One region of the Streptomyces sp. NBC_00328 genome, then DNA from elsewhere that is predicted to be linked to it. Evidence: riboswitches for the same ligand, from Rfam matches in the RefSeq annotation. Region 1 holds a riboswitch; each other region holds the start of a gene.

Evidence for each region. A riboswitch is a leader RNA that binds a small molecule or an ion and turns the genes downstream of it on or off. The one in region 1 is predicted to bind cyclic di-AMP.
Region 2: it holds a riboswitch for cyclic di-AMP, as region 1 does, so the genes downstream of both, OG485_RS36275 (M23 family metallopeptidase) here and OG485_RS18930 (transglycosylase family protein) in region 1, are expected to answer to the same signal.
Region 3: it holds a riboswitch for cyclic di-AMP, as region 1 does, so the genes downstream of both, OG485_RS31355 (M23 family metallopeptidase) here and OG485_RS18930 (transglycosylase family protein) in region 1, are expected to answer to the same signal.

Annotation. Positions count from the first base shown of each region.
Region 1 is NZ_CP108013.1:4,343,184-4,348,084, forward strand. It holds gene OG485_RS18915 (DUF501 domain-containing protein) at 1-142, opposite strand, end outside; gene OG485_RS18920 (FtsB family cell division protein) at 182-658, opposite strand; gene eno (phosphopyruvate hydratase) at 810-2,096, opposite strand; gene OG485_RS18930 (transglycosylase family protein) at 2,459-3,166, opposite strand; cyclic di-AMP (ydaO/yuaA leader) riboswitch at 3,171-3,365, opposite strand; gene OG485_RS18935 (transglycosylase family protein) at 3,549-4,445, opposite strand; gene OG485_RS18940 (cytochrome P450 family protein) at 4,744-4,901, opposite strand, start outside.
Region 2 is NZ_CP108013.1:8,284,620-8,289,520, reverse strand. It holds gene OG485_RS36285 (TetR/AcrR family transcriptional regulator) at 1-421, shown strand, start outside; gene OG485_RS36280 (SGNH/GDSL hydrolase family protein) at 641-1,426, opposite strand; gene OG485_RS36275 (M23 family metallopeptidase) at 1,698-2,684, opposite strand; cyclic di-AMP (ydaO/yuaA leader) riboswitch at 2,689-2,851, opposite strand; gene OG485_RS36270 (tyrosine-protein phosphatase) at 3,493-4,290, shown strand; gene OG485_RS36265 (DUF6126 family protein) at 4,313-4,429, opposite strand; gene OG485_RS36260 (helix-turn-helix domain-containing protein) at 4,456-4,901, opposite strand, start outside.
Region 3 is NZ_CP108013.1:7,134,356-7,139,256, forward strand. It holds gene OG485_RS31350 (M16 family metallopeptidase) at 1-1,238, shown strand, start outside; cyclic di-AMP (ydaO/yuaA leader) riboswitch at 1,454-1,613, shown strand; gene OG485_RS31355 (M23 family metallopeptidase) at 1,626-2,393, shown strand; gene OG485_RS31360 (GntR family transcriptional regulator) at 2,590-3,282, shown strand; gene OG485_RS31365 (HPr family phosphocarrier protein) at 3,509-3,790, opposite strand; gene OG485_RS31370 (bifunctional acetate--CoA ligase family protein/GNAT family N-acetyltransferase) at 3,966-4,901, shown strand, end outside.

The sequences.
Region 1 (4,901 bases):
CCACCACGTCCGGCTGGCCGCAGGGGCAGCGGTGCACGATCGCGCGCAGCCCGCGCGGCGGCCGTCCGAGCTGCTGCTTGAAGGCCTCGACGTCGGCGTCGGTGGGCTCGGTGCGCGGGGTGGTGGGCGGTGGCGTTTCCATGCCGTGAGTCACGTGTCTTTCTGGTCAGTTCATGGGGCGTCAGCGGTCGGCGGCGTCGGATTTGTCCACGCCGTCCCACACATTGGTGTACCAGGGGCGGTCGGCGGCGCCCCGCTCGGCACGGGACTGCTTCGCGGCGTCCGGGTCGATCACGACGTACCCGGTCTCGCCCGGCATCACATAGTGCAGCCGCTGCCGGATCTGCTGCTTGGCGTACGCGTCGTCCTGCCAGCGCGCCTTGAGGTCGCGCAGCTGCTCGACCCGCTGCCGGGCCTGCTCCCGCTGCCGCTCCACGTCGCCGATCTGGGCGCGCTGGGAGACGTACTGCCGCATCGGGTAGGCGAGGGCGACGATCAGGGAGCACAGGACCATGGCGAGCAGCGCGGCCCGGCCGGTCAGCCGGGAGCGGCGCGCCTGCCGCTTGGTCTGGGAGCGGTACACCCTGGCCGCCGTCTGCTCGCCGAGCAGCTTCAGCCTGGTCGAGGTGGAGAACCGGTCCCGGTCCTTCACGGCCATGAGTCCCGCCTCCCCACTACCGGCCCGCCGCGCGGGCCCGTCACGTGCGTACGTCCCCGCACACGGTACGGGACCGGGTACGGGGACGTACGAAGGACGCTGCCTGAGCCGTGCGAGGGCTCAGGCCTCGCAGCCGTGCGAGGGCGAGGGCTCAGCCCTTGAAGCGCGGGAAGGCGCTGCGGCCGGCGTAGACCGCGGCGTCGTCGAGGATCTCCTCGATGCGCAGGAGCTGGTTGTACTTGGCGACACGGTCCGAGCGGGCCGGGGCACCGGTCTTGATCTGACCGCAGTTCACGGCGACCGCGAGGTCGGCGATGGTGACGTCCTCGGTCTCGCCGGAGCGGTGGGACATCATGCACTTGAAGCCGTTGCGCTGGGCCAGCTCGACGGCGTCCAGGGTCTCGGTCAGCGAGCCGATCTGGTTGACCTTGACGAGCAGGGCGTTGGCGGAGCCCTCCTCGATGCCGCGGGCCAGGCGCTCCGGGTTGGTGACGAAGAGGTCGTCGCCGACGATCTGGACCTTGTCGCCCAGCTGGTCGGTGATGATCTTCCAGCCGGCCCAGTCGTCCTCGAACAGCGGGTCCTCGATGGAGACGAGCGGGTACGCCGCGACGAGCTCGGCGTAGTACTCGGTCATCTCGGCGGCGGAGCGCTCCTTGCCCTCGAAGGTGTAGACGCCGTCCTTGTAGAACTCGGAGGCGGCGACGTCGAGGGCGAGGGCGATCTGCTCGCCGGGGGTGTAGCCGGCCTCCTTGATGGCCTCGAGGATGAGGTCGAGGGCGGCGCGGTTCGACTCCAGGTTCGGGGCGAAGCCGCCCTCGTCGCCGAGGCCGGTGGACAGGCCCTTGGTCTTCAGCACCTTCTTGAGGGTGTGGTAGACCTCAGCGCCCCAGCGCAGGGCCTCGGAGAAGGACTCCGCGCCGATCGGGGCGATCATGAACTCCTGGATGTCCACGTTGGAGTCGGCGTGCGACCCGCCGTTCAGGATGTTCATCATCGGAACGGGCAGCAGGTGCGCGTTCGGGCCGCCCAGGTAGCGGAAGAGCGGCAGGTCGGACGCCTCGGAGGCGGCGTGCGCGACGGCGAGCGAGACGCCGAGGATGGCGTTGGCGCCGAGCGAGCCCTTGTTGTCGGTGGCGTCCAGGTCGAACATGGCCTGGTCGATCAGGCGCTGCTCGGTGGCGTCGTAGCCGACGAGCTCCGGGCCGATCTGCTCGATGACGGCGAGGACGGCCTTCTCGACACCCTTGCCGTGGTAGCGGTTGGGGTCACCGTCGCGAAGCTCGATGGCCTCGAAGGCTCCGGTGGAGGCGCCGGACGGAACGGCGGCACGACCCGTGCTGCCGTCGTCGAGGCCGACCTCGACCTCGACCGTGGGGTTGCCTCGGGAGTCCAGGATTTCCCGGGCTACGACGACGTCGATGGACGGCACGAGCATCTCCTTTATGGGATGTGACACGGGTACGCAGGACTTGGCAGCCCTGCGGGATGAGCCTAACCGGCCCACGGGGATCGGCCAGCCGATCGACCACCCCTTGAGCGGAACTGAGCGTACATATTGTTCCTGAACGGAACAAAAAAAGAAATGAAAAACCCCGCTCCGGCGCGTGCGGGGGAACACGCACCGGAGCGGGGAGCCCGTGGGAACGGGGACCCTCACCGGGCCTTTCCCAAAAAGGCCCGGTTCGGGAGGGGAACTGTCGTCGGGCCGGAATCCGGCCCGGAAGGCACCCGCGCGCCGCCCGGGAGATGGCCGCCCTCCGCCGAAGGCGACCACACGGCACCGGCGCGCCGCGGTACTCAGCGCAGGTGCAGCTGCTGGCCCGGGTAGATGAAGTCGGCGTCGGCGACGATGTCCTTGTTCAGCTTGAACAGCTTCTGCCAGCCGCCCTTGACGTGCTTCTTCTCGGCGATCGAGCTGAGGGTGTCGCCCTTGACGACCTCGTACTCGCCGTCACCCTTCTTGACCTTCTTGCCGGTCGGGGTGGTGACGGTCTTCTGGACGGCGGGGCGCTCCGCGGAACGCGAGGCGGGCTGCTCCGTCGAACGGGTGGCCGGGGCGCTCTGCGAGGCGCTCGAGGAGGAGGAGGTGGACGGGGCCGCCGGGGCCGCCGGGGCCGAGCCGCCGCCGTAGGTGGTGCCGGACAGGCCGACACCGCAGGACGGCCAGGCGCCCTTGCCCTGCGCGGCGAGGACCTTCTCGCCGATGGTGATCTGCTGCGACTTCGACGCCTGGTCGGCGGTCGAGGCGTAGGCGGTGCCGCCGTACGCGGCCCAGGTGGAGGACGAGAACTGGAGTCCGCCGTAGTAGCCGTTGCCGGTGTTGATCGACCAGTTGCCGCCGGCCTCGCACTGGGCGACGGCGTCCCACTCGGAGGCGGTGGCGGCGGAGGCGCTGCCGGCCGCCATCAGCGGAGCGGCGATGGCGACACCGGTGACACCGGCGAGCGTGGCGACGCGGGTGGCCTTGTTCGGGCGGCGGTGCTTGCCCTTGCTGGAGAACAGCATGGAGAGATCCCCTCACCGACGCCTGCGAGGTGAGCTGTCGGGTTCGGGCCGGTTGAGTTGCCCGGCCGCGCTGCCTTCGGTCCTGTCTCCAGGACGTCCGACGCGCGGCTTCACCCCAAGCCGTTCCCGGATGTCTCTCAACTCCCGGGCCCGGCACTTACCTTGGGTCCCCCGCTCCTGCCTACGGCGCATGACGCGACGACTGTTCCCGTACGGCCGCTGGCAGGATTCGGCGTTGCGACCGTCGGGGCCCGCTGTGGCGAGCAGTCACGACCGTAAGCAGTCGATCGGCGGAAATTCAAAGACGATCAGGGCTTCTGAGACCCATGTCTCACTTGCATCAAATGGGACATTCCCCAGCGAACCAGGACGCGAACTCCCGCTAGTTTTGCACCGTTTCGGCAGTGTCCGCGATGCTCTGACCAGGTGCGACGAGGCCGGGAGCGCTGTCGGTCGCAGTCGCGTCGGCGGTGGGCAGGTCGGCCCATCCGCCTCCGAGGTCCAGCCCGCCGGAAACCTTCCAGAGGTTGCCGATGACGTCCGTGACGTCCGCGACGTACGCGGTGTCGCTCGAGGCGCTCGCGGCATGCCGCCCGGCGGTGCTGTCGGCGCTGCCGCCGGTCGCGCTCTCCGCGGCATCCCCGCCGCGGTGCCGCCCGGTGCCGGTGCTCGGGGTGTCGGAGGGGCTCGAAGAAGCATGCTTCTGACCGGACTTGGCCGATTTGCCACCCTTGCCGGTCGCCGCGTCCGAGCCGTCGGAGCTCTGCGAGGCGCTGGGCTCCGCGGTGCTGCCGGCCGCGTCCGAGGAGTCATCCGAATCAGACGAAGCGGAAGAATCACCTGAAGGTGACGTACTGGGCGAAGTCGCCAGTCCGGACGAGACGTACGAACCGGACTCGTCCTCGCCGTTCGAGGCATCGCCGGCCACGCCCGTGTCGACGCTGACGCCGGCCGCGTCCTTGCTGAGACCCGAGAGCGGCCCACAGGTCGGCCAGGCCGCGAGGCCCTTGTCGGCGAGCACCTTCTCGGCGACGGCTATCTGCTGCGAGCGGCTGGCCTGGTCGGCCCTCGGGGCGTAGTCGAGGCCGCCGTGCGCCTCCCAGTTCTCCTGGTCGAGCTGGAGGCCGCCGTAGTACCCGTTGCTCTGGTCGGCGCTCCACGCGCCACCGCTCTCACACTGCGCCACCCGGTCCCAGGTGTTCCCGTCGGCCGCGCTCGCGCTCGCCGCGGCGAGCAGCGGGATGACGATCGCCGATCCGGTCACCCCTGCGGCGACCATGAGTGCAGGGGCCTGACGAGGGCGACGGTGACGGCCGTTCCCGGAGAGCATACGAAAGCCTTTCGAGTGACAGCAGGGAGTACCGCGGCCCCTGTGAACCAAGAAGCGCAGGCGCCGCGTTGATGGGTGAAGGTAGTCGCACTCGAACGCTGGTTACAAGTCGATGCAGTACAGATCACGCGAAGATCACAGATTTGATGGAGCGTCATGTTCCGCTAGCCGCAAGGGGCCCTTTCCGGTATGCGGAAGAACCCCTTCAGCAGGGATGCCGAAGGGTCGCCGATGGGCTGGTCCAGGCCTATTTGACCGGGGTGAACTCCACAGGAAGCGTGCGCAATCCACGCATAATGAGACCTCCACGCCAGCGCAAATCCGTCGATTCTCCGGCGAGTTGGATGTCGGGCAGGCGGCCGAGGAGCGTGCCGAGCGCGGTCTGCCCCTCCAGCCGGGCGAGCG
Region 2 (4,901 bases), 3.9 Mb from region 1:
GGACGACCTCGCCCATCTGCGCAAGCTGCTCGGCCGCCGTACGACGGCGCTGCGGCGCCTTCGGGCCGCCGTGCGCTGGTACGCCCCGACGGGACAGGCCAAGGGCTGGCGCCTGTGGATCGAGGGCTGGGCGGTCGCCCTGCGGGAGCCCGCGCTGCGCGAGGTCACCCGTGATCTCGACCGGCAGTGGAAGGCCGCGATGACCGCGGTGATCGCGGAGGGCGTGGCCGCCGGCGAGTTCCGCTGCCCGGACCCCACGAGCGCGGCCCTCAGGCTCACGGCGCTGCTGGACGGACTGGCGGTCCAGATGACGGCGTACTCCGGAGCGGTGTCACGGGCGCGGACCCAGGAATGGGCGGACGAGGCACTCGCCCGCGAACTGGGCCTGGAGCGCGAGGCGTTGATGGCGGCGGTGCGCTAGCGGGCACGGCGCCCGGCCCCGTACCGACCCCGTACCGCGCTTCGCCCGCTCCCCGGCGTGGACCGCCGTGCGGGCGGCCGTCCCGGATTCCGCCGGGAGCGACCGGAACTCCTGATCCGCACCCGGCCCGGGGCACCGCGGCCACCGGGACCGGGCCGGGCCGGTCGGGCGCCCGGGTACCGGACCCGGCCGGCCCCGCCGACCGGGCCGGTGCAGGTCTCAGGCGACCGACTCGATGCGCATCTTGATGTCGTCCGGGGACAGGGCGCCCTTGGCCGCGACGTGATCGCCCGAGGACTCCCCGCGCAGCCGCCGTCCGATCCACGGGACGAGGTACTCGCGCGCCCACTGGATGTTGTCGCGGCGCACCTCCAGCGTGCCGCGCGGCGGGAGGGGCGGCCAGGGCTGGTCCGGGTCGGCCGGGACCTCCAGGCCGAGTACCTGTCCGGCACGGAGCGCCACCCGGGTGTGCCCCTCGGGAGAGAGGTGCAGCCGGTCGCCGTCCCAGGCCCGGCGGTCCTGGACCGTCTTCAGGGACCAGAGGTCGAGGACGGGACAGCCGTAGCGGTCCGCGATGGCACGCACATGTCCGTTGTAGGTGGCGATCTTGCCGCGCAGGTGCTTGAGCACGGGAACGTCACGGGTGTCGAAGCCGGTGGTCACCATGACGGTGCCGACGGCGGAGGTGAGGTCGACGATCGCGCGCTCGAAGCGTTCGGCGACCTCGTCGGGGTCGGTGCCGGGGCGGATGATGTCGTTGCCGCCGGCGCAGAACGAGACCAGGTCCGGGCCGAGTTCCTTGGCCCTCTGGAGCTGGGACTCGACGATCTGGTCGAGCAGTTTGCCGCGCACGGCAAGGTTGGTGTAGTCGAAATCGCCTTCGGGCCTGCGGTCCGCGAGAAGTACCGCGAACCGGTCCGCCCAGCCGACGAACGCTCCGTCGGGCCCAGGGTCGCCGACGCCCTCGGTGAAGCTGTCCCCCACCGCCACGTACGACCCGATCACTGATCTGTTGTCACTCTTCGAATCGTCTGCCACATGGAGCATGATTCACCTTTTGATGTGAGCTACGCGACCGTAGGGAAGGGTTGACGGCCGGTGAGATAAGCCACTCGCCAAGCATTGGTCAACTCTGGAATAGGGCTCGCGTCAAGGATGTTGAGGCAGCGATCGCCCAGAGGCCGTTGCCGCGGGCACACCGAAGGCCGGACCCGGGGGATCGTGGGGTCCGGCCTTCGGAGGTCTTCCTGCCGTCAGGAGCAGGAGGCGGGGGGTGTCAGCCCACGGCGACACCGTGCGAGCGCAGGTACGCGACCGGGTCGATGTCGGAGCCGTAGTCCGGCGTGGTGCGGATCTCGAAGTGCAGGTGCGGTCCGGTCACGTTGCCCGTGGCGCCGGAGAGACCTATCTGCTGCCCCTCGGTGACGGTCTGCCCCGCCGAGACGGACAGCGACGACATGTGGGCGTACTGGGAGTACTTGCCGTCGGCGTGCTGGATGACGACCTGGTTTCCGTAGGCGCCGCCCCAGCCCGCGGAGACGACCGTGCCCGCGGCGATGGACTTGAGCGTGGTGCCGGTCGGGATCACGAAGTCCACGCCCGTGTGGTAGCCGCTGGACCACATGCTGCCCGCCACCTTGTAACCGGTGCCGACGGAGCTGCTCGCGACCGGCAGGGTGTAGCCGGAAGAGGTACCCGTGGAAGGGGCTTCGGTGGAAGCGGCGCCGGTGGAAGCGTTGCCGGAGGGGGCCGGGTCGGCGGCCGGGGTCGCCTGGCCGGACTTCGCCGAGGTGGTCGTCCGGGTGGCCGAGTGCGTGGCCGAGTGCGTGGCCGAGTGCGTGGCCGAGTGCGTGGCCGAGTGCGTGGCCGAGTGCGTGGCCGAGTGGGCGGCGGCCTTCTTGCCGAGCGACAGCTTCAGACCGGGGTGGATCAGCGACGGGTCGCCGCCGATGGAGGAGCGGTTGTCGGCGTAGATCTTCTTCCAGCCGCCGCTGACGTTCTGCTCGTCGGCGATCTTCGAGAGGTAGTCCCCGGACCTCACCGCGTACGTCTTCGTCCCGGCGGCCTTGGCGGCCTTCTTCGCGGGAACGGCGCTCGCGGCCTTCTCGACGTGGTGCGCGACGGCGGTGGCCGGGGTCGCGGCGTGGGCGCCGGTGGCTCCCATCAGGGGCAGCGCGAGTGCGGCGCCACCGGTTCCGGCCACGGCGATCGAGCGGGTGAAACGCAAGGACTTGGGACGGCGGTGCTTACCCTTCGCGGGCATGACGAATTCCTCTCCGGCGCCTGCGGGGTGAGCTGTCGGGTGCGGGCTGGAGATGCCCGGCCACGCTGCTGCGCGGCTGTACCCCTAGCCTGTTCCGGAAAAAGAACCGGACCAGGCGCGGAACCTGTGGGTCCCCCGCTCCTGCCGTGTACGGGTGAGTGTGCGGATTCCGGGCGGCGGCAGGATTGGGCGTCCGTCCGGATTGAGGCAGAACGTAAGCGACATGAGAGCGCGTCGACAACTATGTGCGGTTTCTGTGCGCTCGCCTTTCTTGATCCATGCGGAAACCACCGTCACCCTCCGTGGAGTGACGATCTTCCCGGCCTCTCAACCCACCTGAAAATCCGGGCAGGTTGAGAAATGAGGACGGCAACGCATCGTCACGAATATGACGCTCCTCACGCGACTCACCCCAGGGCGCCCTATTCCAGGGCCAGTTGCCACGAAGGCACCTATTCGGACAGAACAGACAGATGCTGCACGCGCGGATATCCGGCACATTCGGACCCCTGCTCGGAATGGCGCACAAAACGGCACTCCCGAATGCCGCGTTTCGCCTCAATTGCCCCACGGGGCCGATACGGCCGGAGGCGTGCGACCGATCCATCGCAGAATTCGAACACGCACTCGACGTCAGATGTCGCAATGCGCCGCTTCCAGGGCGTTCCGTCCGGAAGTCGTCGGCCGTGGACAACTCATTGCCCGAGGAACCCATGTCGTATCGTCGGGAGCGCGAGCCGGTACAACTGCCGACGAGCGGCGCCGAGTCCAGCACGGCGACGCCGGCGGCCGAATGGGAGGAGCCCCCGTGACGCAGCAGGTCCCGTCGACCGAGCCCGATCTCGGCGGAGTGCGCAACTTCCGCGACGTGGGCGGACTGCCCACCGCGGACGGCCGGCGAGTGCGTTATGGGCACCTGTTCCGCAGCGGCCACCTCGCCCACGCCACGGAGGAGGACGCCGCGTTCCTCGCCTCTCTGGGTCTCCACACGATCTTCGACTTCCGCAATGCCGCGGACCAGAAGCTGGAGGGCCCGGACGTCGAACTGCCGGGCGTGCGGAACGTGAACCTCCCGCTGAGCGACCCGGCGGACGGCAGCGAGTTCTGGAAGATGGTCCGCGACGGCGATCTCGACCAGCTGCGCGCGATCCTCGGCGACGGCAAGGCCGAGAACCGGATGATCAACTCCTACCGCACGATCATCAAGGAACGCACGGCCGAGCACTCCCAGGTGCTGCACGCCCTGGCCGACGACAGCGTGCCCGCGCTGATGCACTGCGCGGCGGGGAAGGACCGCGCCGGGCTGTCCATCGCGGTCACCCTGCTCGCCCTCGGCGTCGAGCGTGAGGCGATCGTGGCCGACTACCTGGAGTCGAACGCCGCGCACCGCCGTTACAAGGTGCACCGCAACGGCTCCTCGGCCGGCGCCTACTCCCCCGAGGTGATGGAACTGCTCAGCCCGCTGTTCGACGCGCGCGCCGCGTACCTGACAGCCGCCTTCGAGACGATCGAGGAGACCTGGGGCAGCGTCGAGGTCTATCTGGAGCAGGGCCTGGGACTGACGCCGGAGCTGCGGGAGCGCCTGCGCGGGCGGCTCCTGGACTGAGCCGCCCGCCGGACCGGGTTCCCTACTGGTTCTGCGCGCCCAGCGTGAAGAGCAGGTAGATGAAGGCCGCGAACAGGTGGCCGACGGCGACGTAGATGATCAGCCGCACCCACAGGGCGCGCGGGAACCTGTCCTCCATGGAGCGGCGGCGTTCTGTGGGTTCGGTCATGACGTCTCTCCCGAGGTGGGGTGGCCCGTCGCCGGGCCGAGGCACAGCGCGGCGACGGGGCTCTGCAGCAGGGTGTGTACGAAGAGGAGCTCGGCTCCGTCGCGCTCGGCGGCGGCGATGCGGTGCGGGGTCAGCGAGTCGAAGTGGGCGCTGTCTCCCGGAGCGAGGACGTGCGCGGTGTCCCCGAGGCGCAGACTGAGCCGCCCCCGGAGGACGTACAGCCACTCCTCGCCCGGGTGGACGCGCACGATGTCGCCCTGCGAACCGTAGGGGACGTGCACGCGCAGCGCCTGCATGCCGCGGCCCGCGGAGCCCGCCTGCCAGTAGGTCCAGCCCCCGGCCGGGGCCGGTTCCATGGCGGCGGCCCGTACGATCGCGTCACGGTCGGGGACCGCCTCGCCGAGCAGTTCCGAGACCGTCGTACCGTAGACACGGGCCAGCG
Region 3 (4,901 bases), 2.8 Mb from region 1:
AGGTGAACCTCGACGCGCCGCTGGACGCCGAGCCGGCGGGCCTGGACGGCATCGCCACGATCATGGCGCGCGCCTTCTCCGAGGGAACCGACAAGCACTCGGCCGAGGACTTCGCCGCCGAACTGGAGCGCTGCGGCGCCACGCTCGACGCGCACGCCGACCACCCCGGTGTGCGCCTGTCCCTCGAAGTGCCCGTCTCGCGCCTGGCCAAGGCCCTCGGCCTGCTCGCCGACGCCCTGCGGGCCCCCGCGTTCGCGGACAGCGAGGTCGAGCGGCTGGTGACCAACCGGCTGGACGAGATCCCGCACGAGACGGCCAACCCCGCCCGCCGTGCCGCCAAGGAGCTCTCCAAGGAGCTGTTCCCGGCGAGCGTGCGCATGGCACGCCCGCGGCAGGGCACCGAGGAGACCGTCCAGAACATCGACGCGTCGGCCGTTCGCGCGTTCTACGAGAGGCACGTGCGCCCCGCCACGGCCACCGCCGTCGTCGTCGGCGACCTGACCGATGTCGATCTCGACGAACTGCTCGCCGACACGCTCGGCTCCTGGACCGGCTCGGCCGCCCAGCCGCGCCCCGTGCCGCCGGTGAGCGCCGACGACACCGGCCGTGTGATCATCGTCGACCGCCCCGGTGCCGTCCAGACGCAGCTGCTCATCGGCCGGGTCGGCGCCGACCGGCACGACCGCGTGTGGCCCGCGCAGGTCCTCGGCACCTACTGCCTCGGCGGCACCCTCACCTCGCGCCTGGACCGCGTCCTGCGCGAGGAGAAGGGCTACACCTACGGAGTGCGGGCGTTCGGACAGGTCCTGCGTTCCGCGCCGGACGGCACGGGTGCCGCGATGCTCGCCATCAGCGGCTCGGTCGACACCCCCAACACCGGTCCTGCGCTCGACGACCTGTGGACGGTGTTGCGCACCCTCGCGGCGGAGGGCCTGACCGACGCGGAGCGCGACGTCGCCGTGCAGAACCTGGTGGGCGTCGCGCCCCTCAAGTTCGAGACGGCCGCGGCGGTCGCGAGCACGCTCGCGGACCAGGTCGAGCAGCACCTGCCGGACGACTATCAGGCGACGCTCTACCGGCAACTGGCCGCCACCGGCACCGTGGAGGCCACCGCGGCGGCCGTGAGCGCCTTCCCGACGGACCGTCTGGTGACCGTCCTGGTGGGCGACGCGGCGCAGATCGCGGAGCCGGTCAGGGCCCTCGGAATCGGTGAAGTCACCGTGGTGGCAGCCGAGTAGAGCCCGTGCGACGCGTCAGGGCCCTGACGGCTGAAGAGCCGTCAGGGCCCTCCCTTTTCCGGAAGCCGCTCCCAAGATGTCCGTATTCGTATGACGGCCACCGTTCTGCCCTGTGGGATGCGTTACAAAAATCGTGATCCGTTTGTTGTTCGAAAGTTGCCCCGCTTAGCGTCAGTGCGGCTGTTCGTCACGCAGTGCGCCGCGCCCGCGGCACCGGACAGTCATCGCCGAGTCCCCCATGACGCGAGTCAGGGGAGCCGGGGACCCACACGTAGTCCCTGGGGTGAATCGGACGCCCTCTCCGGAGGGAGCCCGTAGGAGACCTTCCTGCTCCGAACCCGTCAGCTAACCCGGTAGGCGAGAGGGAAGGAAAGGATCAGCCCCTACATGGCGTTCACCTGTGGCACCGGCAAGCACCGTCGTACGAGCCGCGTGCACAGCACGACCACCACGACCGCCGTCGGGGTCGCGGCGCTCACCACCACCGGTGTCATCGGAACCCTGGCCGGCCCCGCGTTCGCCGCGGAAGCCTCCGTCGAGCAGACCGGGCTGACCCAGACCGTCACGCTCAACGACACGGTCGCCGACCAGATCGACGCCCAGGCCTTCGCGCAGCTGCGCGCCGCCGACGAGGCCGCCGCGCGCAAGCAGGCCGAGCAGACCGCGCGCAAGCAGGCCGCGGAGCAGGCCCAGAAGCTGCGCGAGACCAAGGAGCGCGCCGCCCGTGAGGCCGAGCGCAAGCGCCTGAACACGTTCGTCATGCCGATCACCGGTTCGTACGTCTCCACCGGCTACCAGGCCAGCAGCAGCCTCTGGTCCTCCGGCAGCCACACCGGCGTCGACTTCCACGCCGCGTCCGGCACCTCGGTCCACGCCGTCGGCTCCGGCACGGTGGTCACGGCCGGCTGGGGCGGCGCCTACGGCAATCAAGTCGTGATCAAGATGCACGACGGCACGTACACCATGTACGGCCACCTCTCGTCCATCGGTGTGTCCGTGGGGCAGACGGTCACTCCGGGGCAGCAGATCGCTCTGTCGGGGGACACGGGCAACACCACCGGTCCGCACCTTCACTTCGAGGCCCGTACGACCGCCGAGTACGGATCGGACATGGACCCGGTCGCGTACCTGCGCTCGCACGGCGTCAACGTCTGACGACCGCTTCGCGGCTTCTTCACCGCTTTCGATGCCCCGGCTCACCGAGCCGGGGCATCGTCGTTTCCGGATGCCGTCTGTCCAAAAAATATCCATGGATTCAGGCCTGCCATCGGAAATTCAGGCTTCCTGCAATAGAGTCACTGAACAAGCGTCAATCGACGGCGTTTCACGGGGATTAAAGCGGAGGTCGGTCATGCGTATTCCGGCGCACTCGGTGTGCACGGCGATCCGTGACGACATCGTCGCGGGTGTCTACGAGCGCGGCGGCCGCCTCACCGAGGAACTGCTCGCACGCCGGTACGGCGTCTCGCGCGTCCCCGTGCGCGAGGCCCTGCGCACGCTGGAGGCCGAGGGGTTCGTGGTCACCCGCCGGCACGCGGGCGCGTGTGTCGCGGAGCCCTCCGAGCTGGAGGCCGCGGACCTCCTGGAGATGCGCATGCTGCTGGAACCGCTGGGTGCCGCGAGAGCCGCGCAGCGGCGCACGGAGGCCCACCTGAAGGTGCTGCGAGGTCTGGTCAGGCTGGGGCAGGAGCGCTCAAGGCGAGGCCACAGCGAGGATCTGCGCTCGTTGGGCGGCTGGTTCCACGAGACGCTCGCGCAGGCGTCCGGCAGCCCCGCGCTCACCTCGACGCTCGCCCAGCTGCGTCACAAGATCGCCTGGATGTACTCGGTGGAGGCGCCGGCCGACCCCGCGGAGTCCTGGGCGGAGCACGGCGGCATCGTGGACGCGGTCGCCCGCGGGGACAGTGAGCGGGCCCGCGCGATCACGGCCCTGCACACCGAGCGCGCCACGGCCGCGCACCGGCTCCGATTTCCCGGCGGCGACCGGCCGGACCGTGTGAGAAGTTCGCAACATCCCGTAAACATGACGGGCCCGCGTCATTAACACGGGCGCCGTATACAAAGAGGGATATTCGGCAGGGGCTCATTTCTGATGCCCTTTTATGCGTGTGTCCGGAATTTCGGCGCACGCCATTCCCGTGGTCATGGTGCGAGGTCGTACATGGCATGTGGGGAATTCCGAGCGAGGGTACGGAAAAACAGCCGAGCCGCGCCACCCGGTGAAGGGGGGCGCGGCTCGGCCGCTCGTGTCCGGGTGCCTCGTGGGCGGCTCAGACGGTCTCGGGGAGCTCGTCGAGCCCCTCGGCGACCAGCTTCGCCAGACGGTCGAGAGCGGCATCCGCGCCCTCGGAGTCCGATGTGAGGACGATCTCCTCGCCGCCCTGGGCGCCCAGGCCGAGGACCGCGAGCATGGAGGCCGCGTTGACGGGGTCCCCGTCGGCCTTGGCGATCGTCAAGGGGATGCCGGAGGCCGTGGCGGCCCGGACGAAGATGGAGGCGGGGCGGGCGTGGAGGCCCTCGGTCCAGCCGACGTTGACGCGGCGCTCAGCCATGTGATGCTGCCCTTCGGGTGTTCAAGGTTGTCTAGACCATTCTTTCATATCGCGAGGCTTGCCCGGACGGTCCCGGATCTCGCCCGCCGCGGTGTCGGCCGAGGACCCGCTCCGACGCCCGTCACCCTCAGACTGCCTCGCGCCGTTGTCGTACGCGAGCCGTACTCTGGGGCCCATGCAGACCTCGGCGGATCGGCACGAGTACCCAGCCCACTGGGAGGCCGACGTGGTGCTGCGTGACGGCGGCACCGCACGCATCAGACCCATCACCGTCGACGACGCCGAACGTCTGGTCAGCTTCTACGAGCAGGTGTCGGACGAGTCGAAGTACTACCGCTTCTTCGCGCCCTATCCGCGGCTGTCCGCCAAGGACGTCCACCGCTTCACCCACCACGACTTCGTGGACCGCGTGGGCCTCGCGGCCACGGTGGGCGGCGAGTTCATCGCCACCGTGCGCTACGACCGGATCAACGCCGACGGCATGCCCGCCTCCGCGCCCGCCGACGAGGCCGAGGTCGCCTTCCTCGTGCAGGACGCCCACCAGGGCCGCGGTGTCGCCTCCGCGATGCTCGAGCACATCGCCGCAGTGGCCCGCGAGCGTGACATCCGCCGTTTCGCCGCCGAGGTGCTGCCCGCCAACAACAAGATGATCAAGGTGTTCACGGACGCCGGATACACCCAGAAGCGCAGCTTCGAGGACGGTGTCGTACGCCTGGAGTTCGACCTCGAACCCACCGACCGGTCCCTGGCCGTGCAGCGCGCGCGGGAACAGCGCGCCGAGGCCCGCTCCGTGCAGCGGCTGCTCGCCCCCGGCTCCGTCGCCGTCATCGGCGCCGGGCGCACACCGGGCGGGGTCGGCCGCAGCGTCCTCGACAACCTCCGGGAAGCAGGGTTCACCGGACGCCTGTACGCCGTGAACGCGGCCCTCCAGGAGAAGGAACTCGACGGAGTCCCGGCCCACCGCTCCATCAGGGACATCACCGAACCCGTCGACCTCGCCGTCGTCGCCGTGCCCGCCGAACACGTCCCCGAGGTCGTGACGGAATGCGGCGAACACGGCGTACAGGGACTGGTGGTGGTCTCCGCCGGCTACGCCGAGAGCGGCCCCGAG